4 regions of the Pectobacterium hainanensis genome follow, and region 2 is predicted to be linked to each of the others. Evidence: predicted binding sites of a transcription regulator. Region 2 holds the regulator's gene; each other region holds the start of a gene.
What was found. The regulator CRP, encoded in region 2, controls carbon source genes, mostly activating them, when cyclic AMP is high. The targets are predictions, from matches to a motif close to ATGTGANNNNNNTCACAT.
Positions count from the first base shown of each region.

Region 1: the regulator CRP is predicted to act here: its motif matches at 988-1,005, upstream of rhaS (rhamnose ABC transporter substrate-binding protein).
Region 3: the regulator CRP is predicted to act here: its motif matches at 2,776-2,793, upstream of idnD (L-idonate 5-dehydrogenase).
Region 4: the regulator CRP is predicted to act here: its motif matches at 2,796-2,813, upstream of azuC (stress response protein AzuC).

Region 1 is NZ_JBJYIN010000013.1:55,063-61,325, reverse strand. Features, by position in the region: gene rhaS (rhamnose ABC transporter substrate-binding protein) at 1-848, opposite strand, end outside; gene aldA (aldehyde dehydrogenase) at 1,110-2,549, shown strand; gene lldD (FMN-dependent L-lactate dehydrogenase LldD) at 2,586-3,731, shown strand; gene waaA (lipid IV(A) 3-deoxy-D-manno-octulosonic acid transferase) at 3,949-5,226, shown strand; gene coaD (pantetheine-phosphate adenylyltransferase) at 5,242-5,721, shown strand; gene ACKPVM_RS14035 (glycosyltransferase family 4 protein) at 5,732-6,263, opposite strand, start outside.
Region 2 is NZ_JBJYIN010000006.1:225,813-232,075, forward strand. Features, by position in the region: gene ppiA (peptidylprolyl isomerase A) at 5-577, shown strand; gene ACKPVM_RS08440 (aminodeoxychorismate synthase component II) at 793-1,368, shown strand; gene argD (bifunctional acetylornithine/succinyldiaminopimelate transaminase) at 1,488-2,714, shown strand; gene crp (cAMP-activated global transcriptional regulator CRP) at 2,787-3,419, opposite strand; gene ACKPVM_RS08455 (OsmC family protein) at 3,738-4,145, shown strand; gene ACKPVM_RS08460 (phosphoribulokinase) at 4,210-5,079, opposite strand; gene ACKPVM_RS08465 (YheU family protein) at 5,345-5,581, opposite strand; gene ACKPVM_RS08470 (hydrolase) at 5,578-6,263, opposite strand, start outside.
Region 3 is NZ_JBJYIN010000011.1:111,752-118,014, reverse strand. Features, by position in the region: gene ACKPVM_RS12910 (sensor histidine kinase) at 1-628, opposite strand, end outside; gene ACKPVM_RS12905 (DASS family sodium-coupled anion symporter) at 769-2,181, opposite strand; gene idnD (L-idonate 5-dehydrogenase) at 2,854-3,885, shown strand; gene idnO (gluconate 5-dehydrogenase) at 3,912-4,676, shown strand; gene ACKPVM_RS12890 (gluconate:H+ symporter) at 4,758-6,077, shown strand; gene idnR (DNA-binding transcriptional regulator IdnR) at 6,148-6,263, shown strand, end outside.
Region 4 is NZ_JBJYIN010000016.1:97,456-103,718, reverse strand. Features, by position in the region: gene fhuE (ferric-rhodotorulic acid/ferric-coprogen receptor FhuE) at 1-364, shown strand, start outside; gene ACKPVM_RS16025 (LysR family transcriptional regulator) at 408-1,292, opposite strand; gene ACKPVM_RS16020 (tartrate dehydrogenase) at 1,401-2,480, shown strand; gene azuC (stress response protein AzuC) at 2,639-2,716, opposite strand; gene ACKPVM_RS16010 (multidrug efflux MFS transporter) at 3,032-4,225, shown strand; gene ydfZ (putative selenium delivery protein YdfZ) at 4,547-4,753, shown strand; gene ACKPVM_RS16000 (GntR family transcriptional regulator) at 4,858-5,544, opposite strand; gene ACKPVM_RS15995 (mannitol dehydrogenase family protein) at 5,677-6,263, opposite strand, start outside.

The sequences.
Region 1 (6,263 bases), on a different contig from region 2:
TCGTATGCCAGATAGGTCGCGGCATAGCCCAGATCAATCGGGTTCCAGATGGCAAAACTTTTCGTCGCACCGGATTTCACCGCGCCGGCCATCTCAGACGGCAAACCCAGCCCCGTCACATAGACTTTGCCAATCTTCCCCTGATCCTTCACTGCTTGCGCTGCGGCGACAATGCCGACAGAAGAGGGAGAAATAATGACGCGTAAATCAGGATAGGATTTCAGCAACCCCACCGTTTCACGGTAGCTTTTGTCCGATAAATCATCACCATAAGCGACGGAAACCAGGTTTATAGAAGGATACTGTGGCAGCACTTTCCTCATCTCGGCGATCCACAGATTTTGGTTGGTTGACGTCGGTGTCGCACTAAGGATGGCCACGTCACCTTTTTCGAGGTTAAGCGCTTTCAGCGCATCATCAGCCAGTTTGACGTTAGTTTCACCGATAAGCGCATTGTTGGAGGGATTAAGGTGGATTTGACGGCCTTCTTTGGTGACGCCTGAATCCCAGGAAACGACTTTAATGCCACGTTGCATCGCCCTTTTCAACACCGGAATCAGCGCATCTGGGTCATTGGCGGATACTGCAATCGCATCCACACCTTGTGCGATCAATCCGTTAAGCACTTCAATCTGGGCCTCAGCCGTCGTGGTGGTGGGGCCGGTATAAATGACCTTCACTTCCCCTAATTCCTTTGCGGCTTCCTGTGCCCCGACGTTAGCCGCTTCAAAGAAACCATTTCCCAGTGATTTTGCCACTAAAGCGATCTTCACTTCTGCTGATGCTGCACCAGCCAACAGCATACTACTCACTGCCAGGGCCAGGCTCAGTACGCGTTTTACTGTCATGATGGGTCCCCCGCATAACGTTTAACGACCAAAGTTTGCCGATTCGTCAGGCATGTATTTGACTCTAGGAGGTTGCCGCTAAAGTGACCTTTCTCTCCGTGCCACCCCGGGGGAAACTATGGCAAAAACACAAAGGTTTGAGAGAACAACATCACAATTTGATAACATTTTTGTTTTTTTAGTGAGCAATAAGTTATCCAACCGTTAATTATATGGCTGCAATACCCTATTTTTATCGCTGATCTCTTGGAGAAACCTGACATGGGCACCATTCAGAAACAGATGTATATCAACGGTGAATTTGTTAAAAACGCCAGCGGCAAATGGATCGATGTCGTGAATCCCGCGACAGAACAACTTATCTCCCAGATCCCTGAAGGCACATCGGAAGATGCCAAAAGCGCGATCGACGCGGCCGAAGCAGCTCAGCCCGGTTGGGAAGCGCTACCCGCCGTAGAACGCGGCGTCTGGCTGCATAAGATTGCAGCAGGTATTCGCGAACGTGAAAAAGAACTGACAGAAATTATCATTGCTGAAGGTGGAAAAACCTACGGGCTGGCACAGACGGAGGTTTTATTCACCGCCGATTATCTTGATTATATGGCAGAGTGGGCACGCCGTTACGAAGGTGAAATCATTCAAAGCGACCGCCCAAATGAGAACATTTTTGTGTTCCGTAAGGCTATCGGGGTGACAACGGGTATCCTTCCCTGGAACTTCCCGTTCTTTCTGATTGCACGTAAAGCTGCGCCAGCCTTGATTACAGGTAATACCATTGTGATCAAACCCAGTGAAATCACGCCCAATAATGCGATGATTTTCGCCGAGATCATTCATAGCATCGGCTTACCGAAAGGTGTACTCAACATCGTCACGGGCTATGGACCAACCGTAGGTCAGGAATTGGCCGCGAACCCGAAAGTCGGCATGGTTAGCCTGACAGGCAGCGTCGCGGCAGGCATTGCCACCATGACAGCCGCGGCACAAAACGTCACGAAGGTGTCGCTTGAACTGGGCGGTAAAGCACCGGCCATCGTGATGGATGACGCTGATCTGGACTTGGCCGTGAAAGCGATTGTCAGTTCTCGTGTCATCAACAGTGGGCAAGTGTGTAACTGTGCTGAACGTGTTTATGTACAGAAAGGCGTGTACAACGAATTTATCTCTCGTATCAAAGCAGCAATGGAACACGTGTCTTTTGGCAATACCGCAGAGAAAAAAGATCTGGATATGGGGCCATTAATCAGCGCGGCGGCATTACAGCGGGTAGAAGAAAAAGTAGCGAAAGCCATTTCGCAGGGTGCGAAAGTTCTCCTTGGCGGCAAGCGAGAAAGCGGTACAGGCTATTTCTACCCACCAACCTTATTGGTCGACGTTAAACAAGACATGCCTATCATGCATGAAGAAGTCTTTGGCCCTGTGTTGCCAGTTGCCACGTTCGATACGCTGGAAGAGGCGATAAGAATGGCTAACGATAGCGAATATGGCCTAACGTCTTCGATTTATACTCAAAATATCAACACTGCCATGCAAGCGCTGAAGCAACTGAAATTCGGTGAAACCTATATCAATCGTGAAAATTTCGAGGCAATGCAGGGCTTCCACGCAGGATGGCGTAAATCCGGTGTCGGCGGCGCTGACGGCAAGCACGGCCTACAGGAATATCTGCAAACGCATGTCGCGTATTTGCAATTTCACTAACGGTGTTTCCAGAATAGACAAGAAAAAGGGAATGCGATGATCATTTCTGCTTCAACGGACTACCGTGCAGCGGCGCAGCGCAAGCTGCCGCCGTTTCTTTTCCACTATATCGATGGTGGCGCATATAACGAATACACCCTCAGACGTAATACCGCAGATCTGGCCGATATTGCGCTGCGCCAGCGCATACTGAAAAATATGTCCGACCTGAGTCTGGAAACATCATTATTTGGCGAGAAGCTCGCGATGCCGGTCGTGTTGGCTCCGGTAGGGCTGACCGGTATGTATGCCCGACGTGGCGAAGTGCAGGCGGCGCGGGCCGCGGCCCAAAAAGGTATCCCTTTCACCTTATCTACCGTCTCAGTCTGCCCGATTGAAGAAGTCGCACCTGCGATTAATCGCCCTATGTGGTTTCAGCTTTACGTCCTGAAAGATCGCGGTTTTATGCGTAATGCCTTAGAACGCGCTCAGGCTGCGGGCGTAAAAACATTGGTGTTTACGGTAGACATGCCCGTTCCAGGCGCGCGTTATCGCGATGCCCATTCCGGCATGAGCGGCCCAAACGCTGCCAGACGACGCATGTTACAAGCCATGATGCATCCACAGTGGGCATGGGATGTCGGTTTAAACGGTAAGCCGCACGATCTTGGCAACGTCTCCGCCTATCGTGGTCAACCGACAACGCTGGAAGATTACATCGGCTGGTTGGGCGCAAATTTCGATTCCTCGATTTCATGGCAGGATTTAGCGTGGATCCGTGAATTCTGGCAAGGGCCAATGATTATCAAAGGGATACTCGACCCCGAAGATGCCAGAGAGGCGGTAAAATTCGGGGCAGACGGCATTGTGGTGTCTAACCACGGCGGCCGCCAGCTCGACGGCGTACTGTCAACGGCTCACGCCTTACCCGCTATTGCTGATGCGGTAAAAGGTGAAATTACCATCCTGGCAGATTCAGGCATTCGTACCGGCTTGGACGTGGTTCGCATGATAGCGCTGGGAGCAGACAGCGTGATGCTGGGACGAGCGTTTGTTTATGCGCTAGCGACAGCAGGAGAAGCTGGTGTAACCAACCTATTGACCCTAATCGAAAAAGAAATGCGTGTCGCCATGACGCTGACCGGTGCTAAATCCATTGCTGAAATCAATGCGGATGCGTTGGTATATCGCCAACCATCGTAACATTCCCTGTGCCTCTTCAATCGACAGGCAGTATTTTCCGCAGCGAGATCTGCCTGTCTCAATCTTTTGGGTACGCCTCGCCACATGAATGCGGCGATCCGGTGCCGTTTTTGCCTCAATCCTCCCTAAGGAATAAAAGTCATCTGTTTTACAAATAGCCTTCTCCTGCTTTACCCGATAAAATCGCCACCAGCGATAACTAACGACAGTAAAACGCATGCTACAAACTCTCTACACTGTTCTTCTGTATCTCATTCAGCCGTTGATATGGCTTCGACTGTGGTTTCGTGGCCGTAAAGCGCCGGCCTACCGCAGACGCTGGAGCGAGCGCTATGGATTTTGTGCCGAGAAAGTGAAGCCTGATGGCATCATGTTGCATTCCGTTTCCGTGGGGGAAACCCTCGCCGCAATCCCGCTGGTTCGGGCGCTGCGCCATCGTTACCCTAATCTGCCCATCACCGTTACCACCATGACGCCGACAGGCTCAGAGCGTGTGCGTTCCGCTTTTGGTGATTCGGTCTATCACGTCTATCTGCCTTATGATTTACCCTGTGCCTTACGGCGTTTTTTTAATCAGGTTCGCCCTAAAGTTGTCATCATCATGGAAACAGAATTGTGGCCCAACCTGATTGCAGAGCTGAATAAACGTGAAATTCCACTGGTCATTGCCAATGCCCGTTTATCGGCCCGATCGGCGGCTGGTTATAAAAAAATTGGTCGTTTGACACGCCACATTTTACGTCAAATCACACTGGTCGCCGCGCAGAATCAGGAAGACGGCGAGCGTTTTATCGATCTTGGTTTGAAACGCTCAAGCCTGACGGTCACGGGCAGCCTCAAATTCGATATTTCTGTCACGCCAGAGCTTGCGGCACGCGCGGTCACGCTACGTCGTCAATGGGCACCACACCGCTCGGTGTGGATCGCGACCAGTACACACGAAGGTGAAGAATCTATTATTTTAGCGGCACACCGTCAGCTACTAGAAACATACCCCAACCTGTTACTCATTTTAGTGCCTCGCCACCCTGAGCGTTTCTCAACCACTCAGGCTCTGACGCAAAATTTAGGCTTCACCTACACCTTACGTAGCAGCGGCGAACAGCCTTCAGCCGACACACAGGTAGTGATCGGGGATACGATGGGTGAGTTGATGTTGCTGTATGGCATCGCCGATTTGGCGTTTGTTGGCGGCAGTCTGGTTGACCGCGGTGGCCATAACCCGCTTGAAGCGGCGGCGCATGCTATTCCTGTCCTCATGGGACCACACACATTCAACTTTAAAGATATCTGCAATAAGCTTGAACAGGCCGATGGCCTGATTACGATCTCTGATGCGGACTCTATCGCGAAAGAGGTAGGCAATTTGCTCGCCGATGAAGATTACCGGCTTTATTATGGCAGGCATGCGGTTGAAGTATTGCACCAAAATCAGGGAGCATTACAGAAGCTACTGGCATTGCTGGAGCCTTATCTTCCACAGCGTACTCACTAGCCCATGAGGCATACCATGAAGGCAATTTACCCCGGCACATTCGATCCACTCACCAATGGTCATTTGGATCTGCTGACGCGAGCGTCACGCATGTTTGACCATGTGGTGCTGGCGATTGCCGCCAGCCCGAGTAAAAATACGCTTTTCTCGCTAGATGAACGCGTTGCACTGGCAAACGATGTGACCCAGCATTTGCCGAATGTCGAAGTAGTGGGTTTCAGCGATCTCATGGTGCACTTTGCGCAACAGCAAAACGCCAATATTCTTGTACGTGGTTTACGCGCCGTGGCCGACTTTGAATATGAGCTCCAACTTGCAAAAATGAATCACCACCTCATGCCTACGCTGGAAAGCGTCTTCTTGATGCCATCTGAAGAGTGGTCTTTTATTTCGTCTTCTCTGGTTAAAGAAGTGGCACGCCACGGTGGTGATGTTTCTCATTTTTTGCCTGAATCTATTGCCAATGCGTTAGAAAAAAAATTACGTGCCTGCTGACGGTATTCTCTTAAGAGCGGATAACGCGTAGTAAGCTTGCCGTATTCGCTTCCAAACCAAACCGTAGTCGGACATCTTTCTGGCCTGCCTGAGCATAAGACAACATCGTTTCTTTATTGGAAAGAGCAAAATCCAGGGCTTCACGCCATTGCTGAGGCTCATTGCGGGCCACAACGAGACCCGTAACACGATCATGAACCGTCTCAGGCAATCCACCTTCATGACTTACGATGACAGGAACAGCCAAACTCAAGGCTTCTATTTGCGCCATACCCAGCGGTTCTTTGATTGAGGGCATAACGAGTACATCGGCTTTCTTTAATACGGCGGCAACAGATTTTAATTCCCCCATCCATACATTATTTTGCAGCCCACGCTGATTCACTTCTTCTTTTAATTTTTCAGCACCACCGCCACCTGCCATAATATATTTCAACTGGGGCCTTCGCTTTATTAAATCCTCCAATGCCGAGAGTATTATGCTATGCCCTTTCTCTGATCTATACATACCTAGCTGAATAATGACGTCTCCTTCATTTTTA
Region 2 (6,263 bases):
TCTCATGTTCAAACGTACTCTGGTTGCCGCGGCAGCCCTTATTTCACTGACGGCATTTTCTCCCGCCTTTGCGGCTTCTGACACCACTACGCGTGTACTGTTGACGACGTCTGCGGGCAATATCGAACTGTCTTTAGATAATCAAAAAGCACCGATTTCGGTGAAAAATTTTGTTGAGTACGTTAACAACGGCTTTTACAACGGAACGACATTTCACCGTGTGATCCCTGGCTTTATGGTGCAGGGCGGTGGTTTTTCTGGCGAAATGAGCCAGAAAGCGACGAATGCGCCGATTAAGAATGAAGCCGATAACGGTCTGCGTAACCAACGCGGTACGATCTCGATGGCGCGTACCGCAGAGAAGGATAGCGCGACCAGCCAATTCTTTATCAACGTTGCAGACAATGCGTTCCTCGATCACGGCCAGCGTGATTTCGGCTACGCCGTGTTCGGTAAAGTGGTGAAGGGGATGGACGTTGTCGATAAGATTTCTCAGGTGCCAACGAAGAACGTCGGGCCTTATCAGAATGTGCCAACTGCGCCTATCGTGATTCAGTCGGCGAAAGTGCAGCCATGATAGATTATTGAGCCACTGAGAAAACCATAGAAGGCCACTTGCGTGGCCTTTTTTGATCGGTTTACTGGTGTAACCCCGGCGCTTCAGGAAGACATCAGCGTGATACGATGGATTATGGATACCATCGCTTGTACTCGTTCTTGCCTTATGAAAATGATGTCTAAATAATTGGCGAGTATTGAATCATTCTAAATTATCAATAAGTTAAATGAAATATGCTGCTAATTATCGATAACTATGACTCCTTTACCTACAACCTGTATCAATACTTCTGTGAGCTTGGTACGCAAGTTGTGGTGAAGCGTAATGATGAATTGACGTTGCAAGAGATTGAACGACTGGCACCAGAACGGCTGGTGATTTCTCCAGGGCCATGTACGCCGGATGAAGCCGGTATTTCGCTGGCCGCGATTCGACACTTTGCGGGTAAACTACCAATTCTAGGTGTATGTCTTGGGCATCAGGCGATGGGGCAGGGATTTGGTGCGCGAGTGGTGCGAGCGCGGCAGGTGATGCATGGGAAAACCTCGGCAATTGCACACAATGATACCGGTGTTTTTGCCGGTTTGGCTCAACCGCTGACGGTTACTCGTTATCATTCTCTTATTATTGAAGCTGCGTCGTTGCCCGATTGTTTTGAAGTTACGGCGTGGAGTGAACGTAACGGTGAACGTGATGAAATTATGGGGATCCGACATTGTTCACTGCCCTTAGAGGGAGTCCAGTTTCATCCTGAAAGTATCTTGAGTCAGCAGGGGCATCAGCTTCTGGATAATTTTCTTAAAATCTAAGCGTATAGAAAGTAATTGCTTTGAATAGATGATTTAATATTGCCTGTGTTTGATTTTTTATGCATATTTAGTGACTATATTTTCATTCTGAATGATGCGATATCAGAACGAGGCAGCAAATGGCAACAGCGAATAAAGCAGTAACAAGAGATACTCACGATAAAGTAATTCTGCCGGTTTATGCACCTGCGCAATTTGTGCCGGTAAAAGGTAAAGGCAGCAGGGTGTGGGACCAGCAAGGGCGGGAATATATTGATTTTTCCGGTGGCATTGCTGTTACTGCTCTGGGGCATTGTCATCCCGCGCTGGTTGCTGCATTGAAGCAGCAGGGAGAACAACTGTGGCATACCAGCAATATTTTTACCAACGAACCAGCGTTACGTCTCGCCAGCAAATTGATTGATGCCACTTTTGCCGATCGCGTGTTTTTTGTGAATTCAGGGGCTGAGGCGAATGAAGCCGCTTTTAAGCTAGCCCGTCACTATGCGATCAAACGTCATAGCCCGTATAAAACCAAGATCATCGCCTTCTACAATGCATTCCATGGCCGTACGCTGTTTACCGTTTCGGTTGGCGGACAGCCTAAATATGCAGATGGTTTCGGGCCAAAACCAGCGGATATCGTGCATGTTCCTTTTAACGATCTGGCAGCGGTTAAGGCCGTGATGGATGATCACACCTGTGCTGTCGTGCTGGAACCCGTGCAAGGTGAAGGGGGGATCACCCCGGCAACGCAGGAGTTTTTGCAGGGCGTGCGCGAGCTATGCGATCAACATCATGCGTTATTGGTGTTTGATGAAGTCCAAAGTGGAATGGGTAGAACGAGCAAGTTATTTACCTATATGCATTACGGTATTACGCCAGATATCTTAACGACGGCAAAAGCGTTGGGCGGTGGTTTTCCGATCAGCGCCATGCTGACAACTGAAGAAATTGCTTCAGTGATGACGGTGGGTGTGCATGGCACGACGTACGGTGGCAATCCACTGGCTTGTGCTGTAGCGGAAGCTGCATTGGATACAATTAATACGCCAGAAGTGCTGTCTGGCGTGGCTGAGCGCCATGATAAGTTCGTCCGTGAGTTGGAAAAAATTAACCAGCAGTATGGTATTTTCGAGCAAATTCGCGGCATGGGATTATTGATAGGGGCAGAGTTGACACCGGAGTGGCATGGCCGAGCGCATGACTTTTTGGCAGCGGCAACGGAGCAAGGGGTTATGGTGTTGATGGCAGGCCCGAATGTGATTCGTTTTGTTCCCTCATTGGTCATTGAGATGGATGATATTGAACAAGGAATGGCGAAGTTTGCGAAGGCCGTCGAGTGCGTGGTGAATGCCGCCGATTGATGCGTGTCATCATGAGAGCGTAAAAAAAGCGTGAAGTCGCCTTCACGCTTTTTTTATCGGTTAAAGATGGGATTAACGAGTGCCGTAAACGACAATCGTTTTGCCATGTGCGGAGATCAGATTCTGGTCTTCCAACATTTTCAGAATGCGGCCCACGGTTTCACGTGAGCAACCAACAATTTGTCCAATTTCCTGACGAGTAATTTTTATTTGCATGCCATCCGGGTGAGTCATGGCATCCGGTTGTTTTGCCAGGTTTAACAGCGTTTGGGCAATACGGCCTGTTACATCAAGGAAAGCCAGGTTACCCACTTTTTCTGACGTCACCTGCAAGCGGCTTGCCATTTGTGCGGACAAACGCATCAGGATATCAGGGTTGACCTGAATCAGTTGCCGAAATTTCTTATAAGAGATTTCAGCGACTTCACAAGCCGTTTTTGCGCGAACCCAAGCACTACGCTCCTGACCTTCTTCAAACAGGCCAAGTTCGCCGATAAAATCCCCCTGATTAAGATAAGAGAGAATCATTTCTTTGCCTTCTTCATCTTTGATCAGCACTGCGACGGAGCCTTTCACGATGTAGTAAAGCGTTTCTGCTTTTTCACCTTGGTGAATCAGCGTGCTCTTCGATGGATACTTATGGATATGGCAATGAGAAAGGAACCATTCGAGAGTTGGGTCTGTTTGCGGTTTGCCGAGAACCATTCGCTATCATCCTCTGTTGTAATTCACTGCGCAAATTACAGGGCTCAGAGTTCCCTGTACGGCGTATTTACTGCTAAAAAGTCAAAATCCGTGTAGGCAGAATGACGTCAGGGAATATACTGGAACCGAATATCTGGCGACGCCATCATCTTCCTTGTATCTGAGTTTGTCCAGAACAGGCAGATTCTACCTTCGTTTTTAACACAGCTTGAAGGAAGTGTCTTGTGTTGTCTCGCTTCAGCATGACAAAGGTCTGGTTATCATCTTTTTTTGTATAGTAACGGTATAAATTTTCAAAAATTTTTTAGTGGAGGCACTATGCAGGCACGGGTTAAATGGGTGGAAGGATTAACGTTTCTGGGCGAATCCTCATCAGGGCATCAGATTTTGATGGATGGTAATGCGGGTGATAAAGCGCCGAGCCCGATGGAGATGGTTTTGATGTCGGTAGGCAGTTGTAGCGCGATTGATGTGGTATCGATTTTACAGAAAGGACGTTACGATGTTATCGATTGTGAAGTGAAACTGACTTCGGAACGCAGAACGGAATCCCCTCGCTTGTTTACGCATATTAATCTGCATTTTATGGTCACGGGAAAAGCATTAACGGATAAAGCGGTGGAAAGGGCAGTAACGTTGTCTGCTGAGAAATACTGCTCAGTGGCGTTAATGTTGGATAAGGTTGTCAATGTTACGCATAGCCATGAAGTCAGGAATATCGCGTGATTTACCCGGCCTGATGTGCGCCTCCCACAGCGGTACGAAACATTGTTGTTGTGCCGCTGACCGTTCACTCGATCTTTTTTCCTTCCAGCAGGCGTTGTACCAGTGGCGCCATGATCAATTCCATCGCCAGCCCCATTTTCCCGCCAGGGACGACGAGGGTATTGATATGAGAAATAAACGATCCCTGTAGCATCGCGAGCAGATAGGGGTAATCAATATTATCCAGTCCCTGGAAATGGATCACCACGAAGCTTTCATCCAGAGAGGGAATAGATTTGGCAGCAAAGGGGTTGGATGTATCCACCGTGGGAACGCGCTGGAAGTTTATGTGCGTGCGTGAAAACTGTGGCGTGATGTAGCTAATATAGTCTTCCATCGAACGGACAACTGAATCCATGACGGCTTCACGCGAATGGCCCCGTTCATTGATGTCACGAATCAATTTTTGGATCCACTCCAGATTGACAATTGGCACGACGCCAACCAGCAGGTCAACATGTTGAGCGACGTTGTGCTGTTCAGTGACCACGCCGCCATGTAACCCTTCGTAAAATAGCACGTCGGTTGGCGCAGGCATCGGTTCCCATGGCGTAAAGGTACCGGGAACCTGATTGTAGGGAATCGCTTCATCATAGGTATGAAGGTATTTCCGGGTTTGCCCCCGTCCATGCTGACCATATTCGATGAAAGATTGTTCCAACAGGCTGAAATCGTTGGCTTCCGGGCCAAAATAGCTAATATGTCGACCCAAATCACGAGCTTTGCGGATAGCCATATCCATTTCTGGTCGGGTATAGCGATGAAAACTGTCCCCTTCCAGTTGCGCCGCCTGCATGTTCAGTTGCTGAAAAATCTTGCGAAAGGCCAGGCTGGTGGTGGTGGTTCCCGCTCCGCTGGAGCCTGTTACCGCAATAATTGGATGCTTATCTGACATGAGATGCATGACTCCGTGGTGGTGGCGCTTGTCCGTGTGGCTATCTCACAGACCAAACGTCATCAGAAGAAGGAATGGATAATAGCCTGATGACAACGTGGTGATTATTGACAGTACCGGACCCAATCAGCCCTTCCTGTGTAGACAGGAATCTTCCTGATATCAACGTATTACCTAAATAAAAATGCTCAGCCCGTATGAGGATAGCGGGGAAATAAGGTTTGTCATCAACCGCGATAGACATTGTTTTAGCATGTTTATTCGTCTAATACGACTGATGTTCACCGACGTTAAATTGACCGCGTGGCATGATGTTGATCGTTTCATGCAATTCAGACCAGACCAGAACCACTTCGCCAGATGCTAACTGTCGGCGAACGTCGGCGACTTTTTGTTCCAGGGTGCGTTCTTCCTCACCATAATCGGTCCCTTCGCGTAGGACGAATGATTGGATGAGGTTATCCAGCGTTTCAGGATCGAGTTGTTGCCAGGGAATAATCACGATGTTTCTCCAGAATGAAGCGATCCAGAAAGTGCACTGCCCAGATGAGGGGCAAGCCAGTTTGGTATACGTTTCTCCAGCCACATTTCCGGTTTGAGAAGCGTACCGCTGACAAAACCGACGTGTCCGCCATGATCTGTCAACTGATATTCAATATTAGAAGGTAATAGGGAAATATTGGGGATGACCTCTCGGGTCATGAACGGATCGTCTTTGGCATGGATAATCAGTAATGGTTTTTTTACCTGTGATAACAAGGGTAGCGCACTACAGCGGCGATAATAATCTGCCGCGTCATGAAAACCGTGTGCTCGTGAAGTAATCACATCATCAAATTCGCGTAGCTGTTTAATTTTCTTTAATTGCGCTAATTGGACGGGCAGCGTATCGGGATAGGCGAGCAGTTTACGCGTCGCGTTTTGCTTTAACTGACGTAATAAGTAGTGCTGATAAACTCGAGAGAACCCGTGTTCCATCCGTCGGCTACAAGGCTCCAGCATCAGCGGGGCTGATACGATCACGGCCGCAGATAGCAAACACCGATCGCCCTGTTTTTCCAGCAAACAGGCTAACATGTTGCCACCGAGAGAAATACCGACAGCGGCCGTTGCGACCTTGCCGTAAGTCGTCTGCAACCAATGTAGAAAATAGCTGGCATCTTCAGTTTCACCAGAATGATAGA
Region 3 (6,263 bases), on a different contig from region 2:
TTTCGAACGGCTCAAAACCCAGCATAATCCGTTTGAGTACCTTCACCAAAATCAACGTTCCGAGCCAGCCAACCAGCGCACCAGCAAGGATCGCCCATGGGATCATCCAGCGGTTATCACTGATAACTTTTTGTACACTGGTTAAGGCAATCCCTAAAGCGACCACGCCCACTTGCTTATGGTCACTATCAAACACCGGTGTAAATACTCTTAGCGCGGGATCAAGCGTACCACGGTTAATTGCGCTATTTTCCATCCCCAGCAGCGCAGGATAGATATCACGTCCCGCAAAATATCCGCCAATTCTCTCCGGCTCCGGGTGACTATGACGGATCGTGTTCATATCCGTGACGGTAACAAATAACAGTTGGTTACGGAGTCGAACCGTCTCTGCCGTACTCTGGACGATATCTGGATCGCCAATTCCTTTGAGTTCATTAATCACAACAGGGGATGCGGCAAGTGTGCGAGCAATCGAAAACGCTTTTTCACGCAGATGATCTTCGGATAACTGATTGATACGAAAGAACAATAAGGAGTACACCACCAACAGCACTGCGCCAAGTACGACAGAAACCATCAGAAAAACCGACGTTCCCAACTTCAGCGGCGCTTTCTTCTTGCTCATGTCGCTCTCCGGAATAACCATCATCACACCGTTATCTTATACTGTTTCGTCACTTTTAGCGTGTTGGATAGACGCGCCCGCTACAGGAGCGAAACGCGTCATGGGAGAAAGGATGTTGAAAACGTGAGCGTTATCCGGCCTTACCAGAAGCCAAGCAGCTTCCACCATACGCTACCCACCCCAAGCCAAATGGGGATAATAACCAGGCTGATAGAAAAACCGATCTTCCACCAGGTGCTTAACGGCATGTAACCACAACCAAACAGGATCGGTGCCGGGCCGCTGGAATAGTGAGTAGTAGACATAAACAGGTTACTGAAGATACCGAAAACCAACACCGTTAACATCGGTGGCGCCCCGGCTGCCAGAGCAATCGAAACAAAAATCGCATACATAGCGCTGATGTGGGCAATCGCACTCGCCATCAGATAGTGGCTGTAGTAGTACACCAGCAAAAGCAAGCCAAGCATAGGCAACCAATGCATACCGCTAACCGCATTACCTGCCAACCCACCCAACCAGGCAATCAGCCCCATTTTGTTGAGTTGCCCTGCTAACGTCATCAATACGGAAAACCACACGACGGTATGCCAGGCTTCTTTTTCACCGACGACATCATCCCAGGTCAACGCACGGCTTAACAACAACACGCTCAACCCCGCCAACGCCGTCAGCGTGGCATCGATTTTCAGCGTAGAACCCAGCACCCAGAATGTCACCAGTCCAAGGAAAACGCCCAGAACAACCCATTCATCGCGGCTCATCCGCCCCATTTCGCGCAAGCGTTCAACCGCAATAGCTCGCATTTCTGAGGTCTTTTTCAGCTCAGGCGGATAGAAGCGATAAATCAGGTAAGGGATCAGCGCCAGTGACAGAAAACCAGGCAACAGGGTGGCTAATGCCCAATCGGTCCAACTGATATGAATGCCAAATTGCGAAGCCAGCTTGGCAACCATTGGGTTACCCGCCATTGATGTCATAAACATGGCAGAAGTTATGGCGTTACATTGGAAAATCGATTGCACCAGGAAAGCACCAATACGACGTTGTGTACCCTTTTCCGGCGTAGAGTCATAGGCCTCAGAGATAGAACGGAACAACGGCGTGATGATCCCACCACAGCGAGCGGACGTGGATGGCATCGCTGGTGCGAACAACAAATCGGTGAACACCAGGCCATAAGCCAACCCCAACGAGCTATTACCCAGCTTACTGATAAACAGCAGACCAATACGCCGACCAAAACCGGTCTTAATAAATCCGCGGGAAATAAAGAACGCACAGGCAATCATCCAGATGGTCGGATCGCTGAATCCAGCCAGAACGTCTTTAATGGGTAACAAACCGAGTATTGAGACTGACGTCAGGCTGAACATCGCCATCGCGCCAAGGGGATAAGGAGAGAGAATCAAGCCGACAACAGTAGCAATAAAGACCGCCATCAAGTGCCAGGCTTCGGGTTTGACCCCATCAGGAACCGGAAGCGACCATAACCCACCAGCAAGACAGAGTATAATCAGGAGCTTTAGCAACCTGCCATTATTTGCAGACATAAGAACACCACTCTTCATTAAAACGGAATTCGTGAGTTCACAACGGATGCCCGAGCGGAGGATTTGGCGTTTCTTTTTATTCTTCCTTCATCACCCAGCAGAGTAATACGATATTAACCTGCACAACGGGAAACATCTGTGAAAAAAAAGACGAGAAAACAATGGGTCAGGGTGCTTTTCTCGCCCCATCAAATCGAATAGATAATGAAAAAGATCATATTATAAAGCGTCATAAAAATAGCATTACTTTAGTTACTAAACATGATTATTAGTTTATTTAATAACCAAATTTTACATTGATAATAAATGACATCCTGCCAACAAATAATAACCAACAATAAAAAAACATAAAATCAACGTAAAATGACAACGAGAAAATCTGGCTCAATAAAAAATACCCACAACAAGAAGAGGGTGAAATAAGCAACGCGGATTTTCGTCAACGGAAATAAGAACGCAGGAAAGATAAAAAAGCCTCAATAACATCATCATGTGGCATGTGGTGAATAGGTCACAGTATTTGTAACATCGTTTTTGTAACAACCATTTGATTCGGTCACATTATGCGTAACATATGTTATGTAACATGATTTATAGTGACGAAGTTCAAACTTTTAACATTAGAATTAACGTTTCATAGCGGCATCTTTTAGTGGATGAGTGAGGTGCAGCATGATTGAAAGTACACAATCCTGTGTGGTTGAAGGAAAGAAAAAAGTCAACGTTATTCACCAGGAATATGATTATCAGGGAAAAGGCACGCTAGTAAAAATAACACGTGGAGGAATATGCGGTTCAGATCTTCATTATTATCATGAAGGTAAAATAGGCAATTATGAAGTTAAACAACCGATGATCCTTGGTCACGAAGTCATTGGCACAATAGAAAAAAGTGACAACGATAAATTCTTGCCTCACCAGAAAGTCGCGGTGAATCCCAGCAAGCCGTGCGGCCATTGTAAATATTGCCTTGCCCATGAAGAGAACCAGTGCGTTTCTATGCGCTTCTTCGGTAGCGCAATGTATTTCCCACATGTCGATGGCGGTTTCACACAATATAAAATCGTAGACACCGCACAATGTATTCCTTTTGATAACCAGTCAGATGAACGTGTCATGGTATTTGCCGAGCCACTGGCTGTCGCGATCCATGCCGTTAACCAGGCTGGAGATGTGCGTGGCAAACGCGTATTTGTCTCTGGCGTCGGTCCAATTGGCTGTCTGGTTGTAGCCGCGGCAAAAGTGATGGGCGCCGCAGAAATTGTTTGCGCTGACATTAGTGAACGTTCACTGACATTAGCAACCGCGATGGGTGCAACAAAAGTCGTACATGCACAAAATGGCGACTTCACGGAGTACCTGAAAGAGAAAGGCTATTTCGATGTTTCATTCGAAGTATCCGGCCACCCTCAATCCGTGACGCGTTGCCTGGAAGTTACCCGCGCGAAAGGCACTCAGGTACAGGTTGGAATGGGGAGCGCAATACCAGACTTCCCAATGATGATGCTGATTGCAAAAGAGATAAAACTGGTTGGCACCTTCCGCTTTACCGAAGAATTTACAACATCCGTACACTGGTTGAATGACGGCACAATCGACCCACTGCCGTTACTCAGCGGCGAATTTACCTTTACTGACCTCGAAAAAGCGTTGCTCTTTGCTTCTGACAAATCGAAAGCCGCCAAAGTGCAACTGACATTCTAACTAAAAAATAAACCAGAGAGATAAACATGAAGAACATCTTTTCGTTAGAGAATAAAAAAGTATTAATCACCGGCGCAGCGCAAGGTATTGGTTTCTTATTAGCCAAAGGACTCGCAGAACAAGGTGCCGAAATTATCGTCAATGATATTACGGCAGAACGTGCAGACCACGCCGTATCACAATTAACCGATATGGGATATCGCGCTTATTCCGCTTCTTTCGATGTCACCAACCATCAGGACGTCAATAACGCGATTGACCATATCGAAGAAAATATCGGCAACATTGATGTATTAATTAATAATGCAGGGATCCAACGTCGTCATCCTTTCACCGAATTCCCTGAAAATGAATGGAATGATGTTATTGCCGTTAACCAATCGGCAGTATTTTTCGTTTCCCAGGCCGTTGCCAAAAAAATGGTTGAACGTCGTGCCGGAAAAATTATCAATATCTGCTCCATGCAAAGCGAATTAGGTCGAGACACTATTACGCCTTACGCCGCATCAAAAGGGGCAGTGAAAATGCTGACTCGAGGTATGTGTGTAGAATTAGCACGTTACAATATTCAGGTGAACGGTATTGCACCGGGCTATTTCAAAACAGAAATGACTAAAGCATTGGTAGAGAATACTGAATTTACCGCATGGTTGACGAAACGGACGCCTGCAGCTCGTTGGGGTAATCCGGAAGAGCTGATTGGCTCAGCCGTTTTCCTGTCCTCACGCGCATCCGACTTTGTGAACGGACACCTTCTGTTTGTCGATGGCGGAATGTTAGTCGCAGTATAAGCTCACTTATAAAAACACAAGTAGAACGTCATCATGATTATGGCGGCGAGGTTTCGCTGCCTTTATTTACGGGAACATCTTATGCCTTTAGTCATTATTGCGATAGGTGTCGTACTGCTTCTGATCCTTATGATCGGATTCAAGATTAATGGTTTTATTGCGTTAACGCTTGTCGCTGCGGTTGTCGGCGTCCTGGAAGGAATGGCGCCACTGAAAGTCCTCGCCTCCATTCAGACCGGTATCGGTGGCACATTGGGTGGTCTAGCGATGATTCTGGGATTCGGGGCGATGCTAGGGCGTCTCATCTCAGATACAGGCGCAGCACAGCGCATCGCCACCACCCTCATTCATCGTTTAGGGAAAGATAAAATTCAGTGGGCACTGGTCATCACCGGGCTGATTGTCGGGTTGGCCATGTTTTACGAAGTGGGTTTCGTTCTGCTTTTGCCGCTCGTCTTTACCATTGTGGCCGCCGCCCAGTTACCACTGTTGTACGTTGGGGTGCCGATGGTTGCCGCCCTATCCGTTACGCACTGTTTTTTACCACCGCATCCCGGCCCAACCGCCATTGCGACGATTTTTAATGCCAATCTGGGGATTACGCTGCTTTACGGTATCATCATCACGATCCCTACGGTCATTATTGCAGGCCCGCTATTTTCTAAATTACTTAAAAAATATGAGAAGGAGCCACCCAAAGGGCTATTCAATCCTAAGATCTTCACCGAAGAGGAAATGCCCGGTTTCGGTGTCAGCATTCTGGCTGCCGTCATCCCTGTTATTTTGATGGCCGCCGCCGCCATATGTGAAATGTCGATGCCAAAAGAAAATAGCATCCGGCAGTTCTTCGAGTTTATTGGTCACCCGGCCGTCGCCCTGTTTATTGCTATCGTTCTGGCGGTATTCACACTGGGTCTGCGCAACGGACGCAACCTGGAATCCGTCATGGATATCGTCAGCGATTCCATCGGCGCGATTGCCATGATCCTGTTTATCATTGCTGGCGGTGGCGCATTCAAGCAAGTGCTGGTTGACAGCGGCGTAGGCAATTACATTGCAGATATCATGAAAGGTTCATCATTATCACCACTTCTGATGTGCTGGACCGTCGCTGCACTGTTACGTATCGCTCTGGGCTCCGCTACCGTTGCCGCGATCACCACGGCAGGCATTGTTCTACCGTTGATCAGTATCACCCACGCCGACCCCGCATTAATGGTGCTGGCAGTAGGGTCAGGCAGTGTCATTGCCTCTCATGTGAATGACCCTGGATTTTGGTTGTTTAAAGGATATTTCAACCTGAGCGTAGGGGAAACACTGAAAGTCTGGACGGTAATGGAAACGCTCATCTCCATTCTGGGACTTATTGGCGTACTGATTCTGAATAGTATTATTCATTGACCCATTGGAGTGCTATACAGGATAGGAGAAGAACCCTTTTCCTGTCCTGTATCTGAGGTAAAAGTAAAAAATGAAGAAGCACAGAGTAACCTTGCAAGATATCGCTAATTTGGCCAACGTGACCAAAATGACTGTCAGTCGATATCTGCGTACCCCAAATCAGGTTTCACCTGAAACAGGGAAAAG
Region 4 (6,263 bases), on a different contig from region 2:
TGCCACCCGCTACGTTGCAGAGGATAAAGAAGGAAAAGCAGTTAACCCGAATCTGCCACGAACCTCGGTAAAATTGTTCACCAGCTATCGTCTCCCCGTACTGCCTGACCTCACCGTTGGCGGGGGTGTTAACTGGCAGAATCGCGTGTACAAGAATGTGTCTACGCCTTACGGCACCTGGCGCGCAGAGCAAGGTAGCTATGCCCTTGTCGATCTGTTTGGTCGTTATCAGGTTACAAAAAACCTGTCATTGCAGGCGAATGTTAATAACCTGCTCGACAAAACCTATGATACCAACATTGACGGCTCGGTTGTTTATGGCGAACCACGTAACGTCAGCATCTCTGCCAACTACCGTTTCTGATCGAAACACTTAGCCAAATCAGGGAGCCAAAAGCTCCCTTTTTTCATGCCAATTGCTCAGACAGATAATCAATAAACGCGGTGATCCTCGCAGGAATATGCCGACGGTGTTGATAAACCGCGTGAATATCTGCGGTGGGTATCTCGTAATCAGTCAGCAGAGGGATCAATTCTCCTCGCTCAAGGTATCCTCTGACATCCCAAAACGAACGCAAAATAATACCGTGCCCATCCAGCGCATAATGCATGATGACTTCGCCATCATTGCTCGACAGGCTGCCGTCAACTTTATGGGTAAATTCATTGCCTGCCCGATAAAAACGCCACAACGCATAATCACTTTCATATTGCCTCAATACAATACAGTTGTGGGCAGACAAATCGGCAACCGTCTTCGGCATACCAGCGCGTTGAATATAAGCCGGGGATGCACATAAAACCCGAGGATTATCCAACAGTTTCCGGGCGATCAAACGTGAATCCGGCGGTTCGCCCACGCGAATATCGATATCAATCCCGGCATCCAGAAAATTAATGGGCTGGCTGGAAAGCTGAAGCTGAATGTCTAAATCGGGGTGTAACCGTGAAAAAGATGACACCAACGGGGCAACATGTCTTCGACCGAAACCAAAAGAAGCATTCACATTAAGCTTACCGCAAAGCGAGCGTTGGTTTTTAGCCACAGCGCTTTCCAGTTCAGCGATTTCCGCCAAGATCGGCACGGCACCCTCTGCGTACAACGCGCCTTCTGCCGTTAAATCCAATCGTCGGGTTGTCCGCTGTATCAGTTGAACACCCAGACGTTTTTCCAGTTGAGTCAATCGTTTACTGACTGCGGGTAATGACAGCCCCAGCTCACGAGCAACCGCCGTCAGGCTACCTAACGCCACAATACGACTGAAAAAAAACAGGTCGTTAACTGTCGACATATATTCTTCTCTTTAATTCAACAATGCCTTGCCATTTAAGCTAATTGTTCACCCTAAACGCAAGAAATACACTCAGTGAACCTTTCAAGAGAAAAGAAGGACCCTCAGATGTCTGGAAAACAACACAAAATCGCCGTTATCCCCGGCGATGGCATTGGCAAAGAAGTCATGCCTGAAGGCGTGCGTGTGATGCAACGCGCCGCGGAAAAATTTGATATATCAATACAGTGGGATTGGTTTGATTTCGCCAGCGCCGATTACTATCTGAAACAAGGAAAAATGCTGCCAGACGACTGGTTTTCGATCCTGAGTCAGTATGACGCTATCTATTTCGGTGCGGTCGGCTGGCCGGATATTGTGCCTGACCACATCTCACTTTGGGGCTCATTATTACAATTTCGTCGCGAGTTCGATCAGTACGTCAATCTGCGTCCTTGTCGACTGATGCCGGGCGTCAAAGCCCCTTTAGCCGGACGTCACCCTGGTGACATCGATTTCTACGTGGTTCGGGAAAACACCGAGGGGGAATACTCCAGCGTTGGCGGCACCATGTTCCCCGGAACCGATCGCGAAATTGTGATTCAGGAAACGGTGATGACACGGGTCGGTGTCGATCGAATTCTGAAATTTGCTTACGAATTAGCGATGACTCGCCCGAAAAAACATCTGACTTCAGCCACAAAATCAAACGGTATCGCCATCACCATGCCTTACTGGGATACCCGAGTGGCCGAAATGGCAAAACACTATCCGGAAATCAACGTTGATAAATTTCATATTGATATCCTGACAGCCAATTTTGTCCTGCACCCCGACTGGTTTGATGTCGTGGTCGCCAGCAATTTATTCGGCGATATCTTATCTGATTTAGGTCCGGCCTGTACCGGAACCATCGGTATCGCCCCTTCTGCCAATATTAACCCTGAACGTCGCCTCCCCAGCCTATTTGAACCCGTCCACGGTTCCGCGCCCGATATTGCCGGAAAAGGGTTAGCCAATCCTATTGGCCAGATTTGGTGTGGCAGTATGATGTTGGAACATTTGGGCTATCCGGAAGCCGGAGCCGCTGTGTTGCAGGCCATTGAAACGGTATTGTCACAAGGACCGCAGATCGCACCGCTGACCAGGGATTTAGGCGGAACAGGAAATACCCAATCATTAGGTAAAGCGATTGCCGATATGTTGTAACTGATATTGATAAAAGATCGGTGTGAAACGGGTGACAATGAGGTGGTTATTAACGTCAAAAAGCCGCTAATGCGGCTTTTTCAACTATTATCTTTTTTTAAAGATGTCTTTTTTTAAAGCTATCTTTTTCTTAAAACTATCTGTTTCTTAAACAGAAATCAGTGCATTGCACCCGGCGGTACGTCTTTATATGCATTAACGTAGGCCATCAGGATTTTTTTCAAAAAGTTACGCATTTTTTTACCTTGATTACGTTGTCATGTTGTTATCTCTTGGTAAAGGATTCTACGCGCCATAATTTTTAAATGCAATTTTTTGTGACATGAATCACAAAATTATTTGCACATTGGCCGAACACCTCGATTATTTCTTTTTCACTCATCGCCGAAGGACAGTTAAACAACAAGATAGCGTGCTATGTTATGCTCTTCATAAGAGATGAAATTTTAGTCACCTTCCGTTACTTGTTGATGCCGATATTAAAATAATCCGACGTACGGTTGCTTAATTTTCACCATTGGTCATCTGCTGATGAAGGCTTACCGCGCACCATGGAAACCTGGAAACTCAACTTATTCTCTGCCTGGCTAGGGTGCTTTTTTACCGGCTTAGCCATGAGTCAGATCTTGCCCTTTTTACCGCTGTACATTGAACAACTTGGCGTACATTCACATGAATCGTTGAGTCTCTGGTCTGGCATAATTTTTAGTTCTTCATTTCTGATTTCCGCTATCGTGGCACCGCTATGGGGAAGTCTGGCCGATCGCAAAGGCCGCAAACTCATGTTGCTGCGCGCAGCATTGGGAATGGCAATCGTCATGACGCTGCAAGGCTTTGCCAGCAACGTATGGCATTTATTTATCTTGCGCGCCATGATGGGACTCACTTCCGGCTATATTCCTAACGCGATGGCATTGATAGCCTCGCAAGTACCGCGAGAAAAAAGTGGCTGGGCGCTGGGTACGCTGTCTACCGGACAAATCTCCGGCATTATCATTGGCCCACTACTTGGTGGATTTCTGGCCGACCATGTGGGTTTACGCGTTGTGTTTTTTATCACCGGTGGCCTGCTCTTCATCAGCTTCTTAATTACGCTCTTTGCGATTAAAGAAAACATGATAAGAGTGAGCAAAGCCGATCGTCTGAGTGGCAAAGCGGTCTTTTCCTCTCTGCCTTATCCAATGCTGATTATCAGTTTGTTTATCACTACCATGATGATCCAGATGGCAAACGGTTCGATCAACCCGATACTGACACTATTTATTCGCGATCTTACCCCCGGCACCGACAACATTGCATTTATCAGCGGCGTGATTGCCGCGATCCCGGGGGTCTCTGCCCTGCTTTCCGCGCCGCGTCTTGGCCGTTTAGGTGACAGGATCGGCGCTCACCGTATATTGATTGTTTCCCTGGGCTTTTGTGTGCTGCTTTTTTCCATTATGTCCGTCGTCCAGACCCCCGTTCAACTGGGGATACTGCGGTTTATGCTGGGCTTTGCTGATGGCGCACTCATGCCAGCAGTACAGGCGCTACTTGTGAAATACAGCAGTCAACAGGTCACGGGCAGAATCTTCGGTTATAACCAATCATTTATGTATTTAGGGAATGTCGTCGGTCCGCTGATTGGCTCCGGCGTTTCTGCCATGATGGGATTTCGTTGGGTATTTGTCGTCACTGCACTATTGGTGTTGTGCAATACCCTACAAATTATTTTCCACTTTCGTAAGGTTCCTAAAAAAGCCTAATCGATCGCGGGGCAAAGAAAAATGGCTCCGCGATGGCAGCGCTGTCAACACCATAAATAGAAACCATCATCGTGTTACCTTACTCGTAAAACCGATGTTGACCATACGTTAATATTTAAGCGTTTTTATGGGTATGGGTTAATAGCACGATGATTTATATACGGACTTTCTATAAAAATCGTAATCTGCTGGAGCAAGGTATCCGTGCGCAGTAGGATCGATGTGGTTTTTTATGGCGGCTTATTTCGCCACCCTTCGGGTCGTTATCACAACGATGAAAAACGCACCTAACGTTTTTTACCGTCAAACGAGGAGGTTAACGTGTACAAAGCGTATGACAGATATAGAAATCCGATCGACTCCGGTTGCCGTGTTATGCAAACAGGTTCTCGCCTGATTGGCACCGTTGCAGCCATTCATGCAGAAAACCTGAAACGTGAAGACGTTCGTCTGGCAAAATGCGTAGAACTGCAAGGTGTTGGTGAATACTTTGCTCCAGAAGAGTTAATGCGTCTGGGACGTGTCTAACGTTGAATTAAGCCTCGGGTTTAATCAGGCTTAATATTATTCGGGCGCCACCACGTCGCCCGACATGTTTTTCTCTGCGATACCGCACTCATCAAACTCACTCGTCAGGAATGCTCAAACCAGTCACTATTTTGCTGAGCGATTGGCGTAATCGAGTAAATCATTTCCTGTAGATGTTCACGGATCGCCCTTTCCGTCGCATCAGGATCGCGAGCTTTCAATCCGGCAAAAATCAGGTAGTGCTGCTGAATCAAACTCATCGGCGGAGAAACCTGACTCAAGCTGAGAAAACGGACCCGATCCATCGTCGCTTTAATCGACTCGATGGTTTCCCATGCCAGCGGACACTTGGCTATTTGCGTCAAAAGTTGGTGAAAGCTGTCATCCAGACTCAGAAACTCATGCACCCGACCATTCTGTGCAGCCAATTCCTGACGGCGTAAATTATGTTCCAGCACCAGCAGTTGTTCGTCCGTAACGGCTTCAGCCGCACGCCGAGCAATGGCGCACTCCAACGCCTGACGGATAAACCGAGCTTCCGCCACCCGCTGTTCGGAAATCTTCATTACAAACGTGCCGCGTTGCGGCAATATTTGCACCAGACCCGCCTCGGCCAATTTAATAAACGCTTCCCTGACCGGTTGGCGAGACACGTCAAAACGCGTTGATATTTCCTTTTCGGACAACAATTTACCTGGCGGAATATTGCATTCCACGATGTCTTTACGCAGCACTCGGTAAATTTGCTGATTTACGGGTTCGTTGTTATTGATCTGAAAAGAGGTATCCATGCCGCCGCTTTTTGCACAAAATATTTATGGATTATAATACATGTTTCATTCATATCGCCCTAGGCGTTATTACCAGTTAAATAACAAAAAAACGCGGCAGTTGAACTGCCGCATTTTTCTCTGAAAGAACCACTATTTCCAATCGATAGACTCTAACGTCTTTTTAACACCCTTATCCAACAGCATCTGGTAATACCGCATCACCGTTGTCGTAAAAGTGATATTTTCAGGTAAATCCAAACCAAAGATAGCGTCCAGGGAGAATAATGCCTTCACGCGATCTTCCCCTTCAGCACTATTCTGCACGGTAAGTGCAATAATATCTTTCAGTGGATCACTAATCTCAATGGGTTGGCCTTGCTCATCCACACCGCCAACATAACGCATCCAACCGGCAACGCCCAAAGCCAGCGCATCAAAACGGCTATTATTCGCTAAATGCCAACGAATAGAATCTAACATTCGCTGTGGCAATTTCTGCGATCCATCCATCGCGATCTGCCATGTTCTATGTTTTAACGCACGATTCCTGTAACGATCTAACAATGCATTTGCATAAGCAGCAAGATCAACGTCTTTTGTTCGCAACGTTGGAGCCTGTTCATTCAACATGAGGTGATGCGCGGCAGCGACCAGCGCGCCATCCTGCATACACTCACTAATATGCTGATACCCTGCAAGATACCCCAGATAAGCAAGAAATGAGTGACTACCATTTA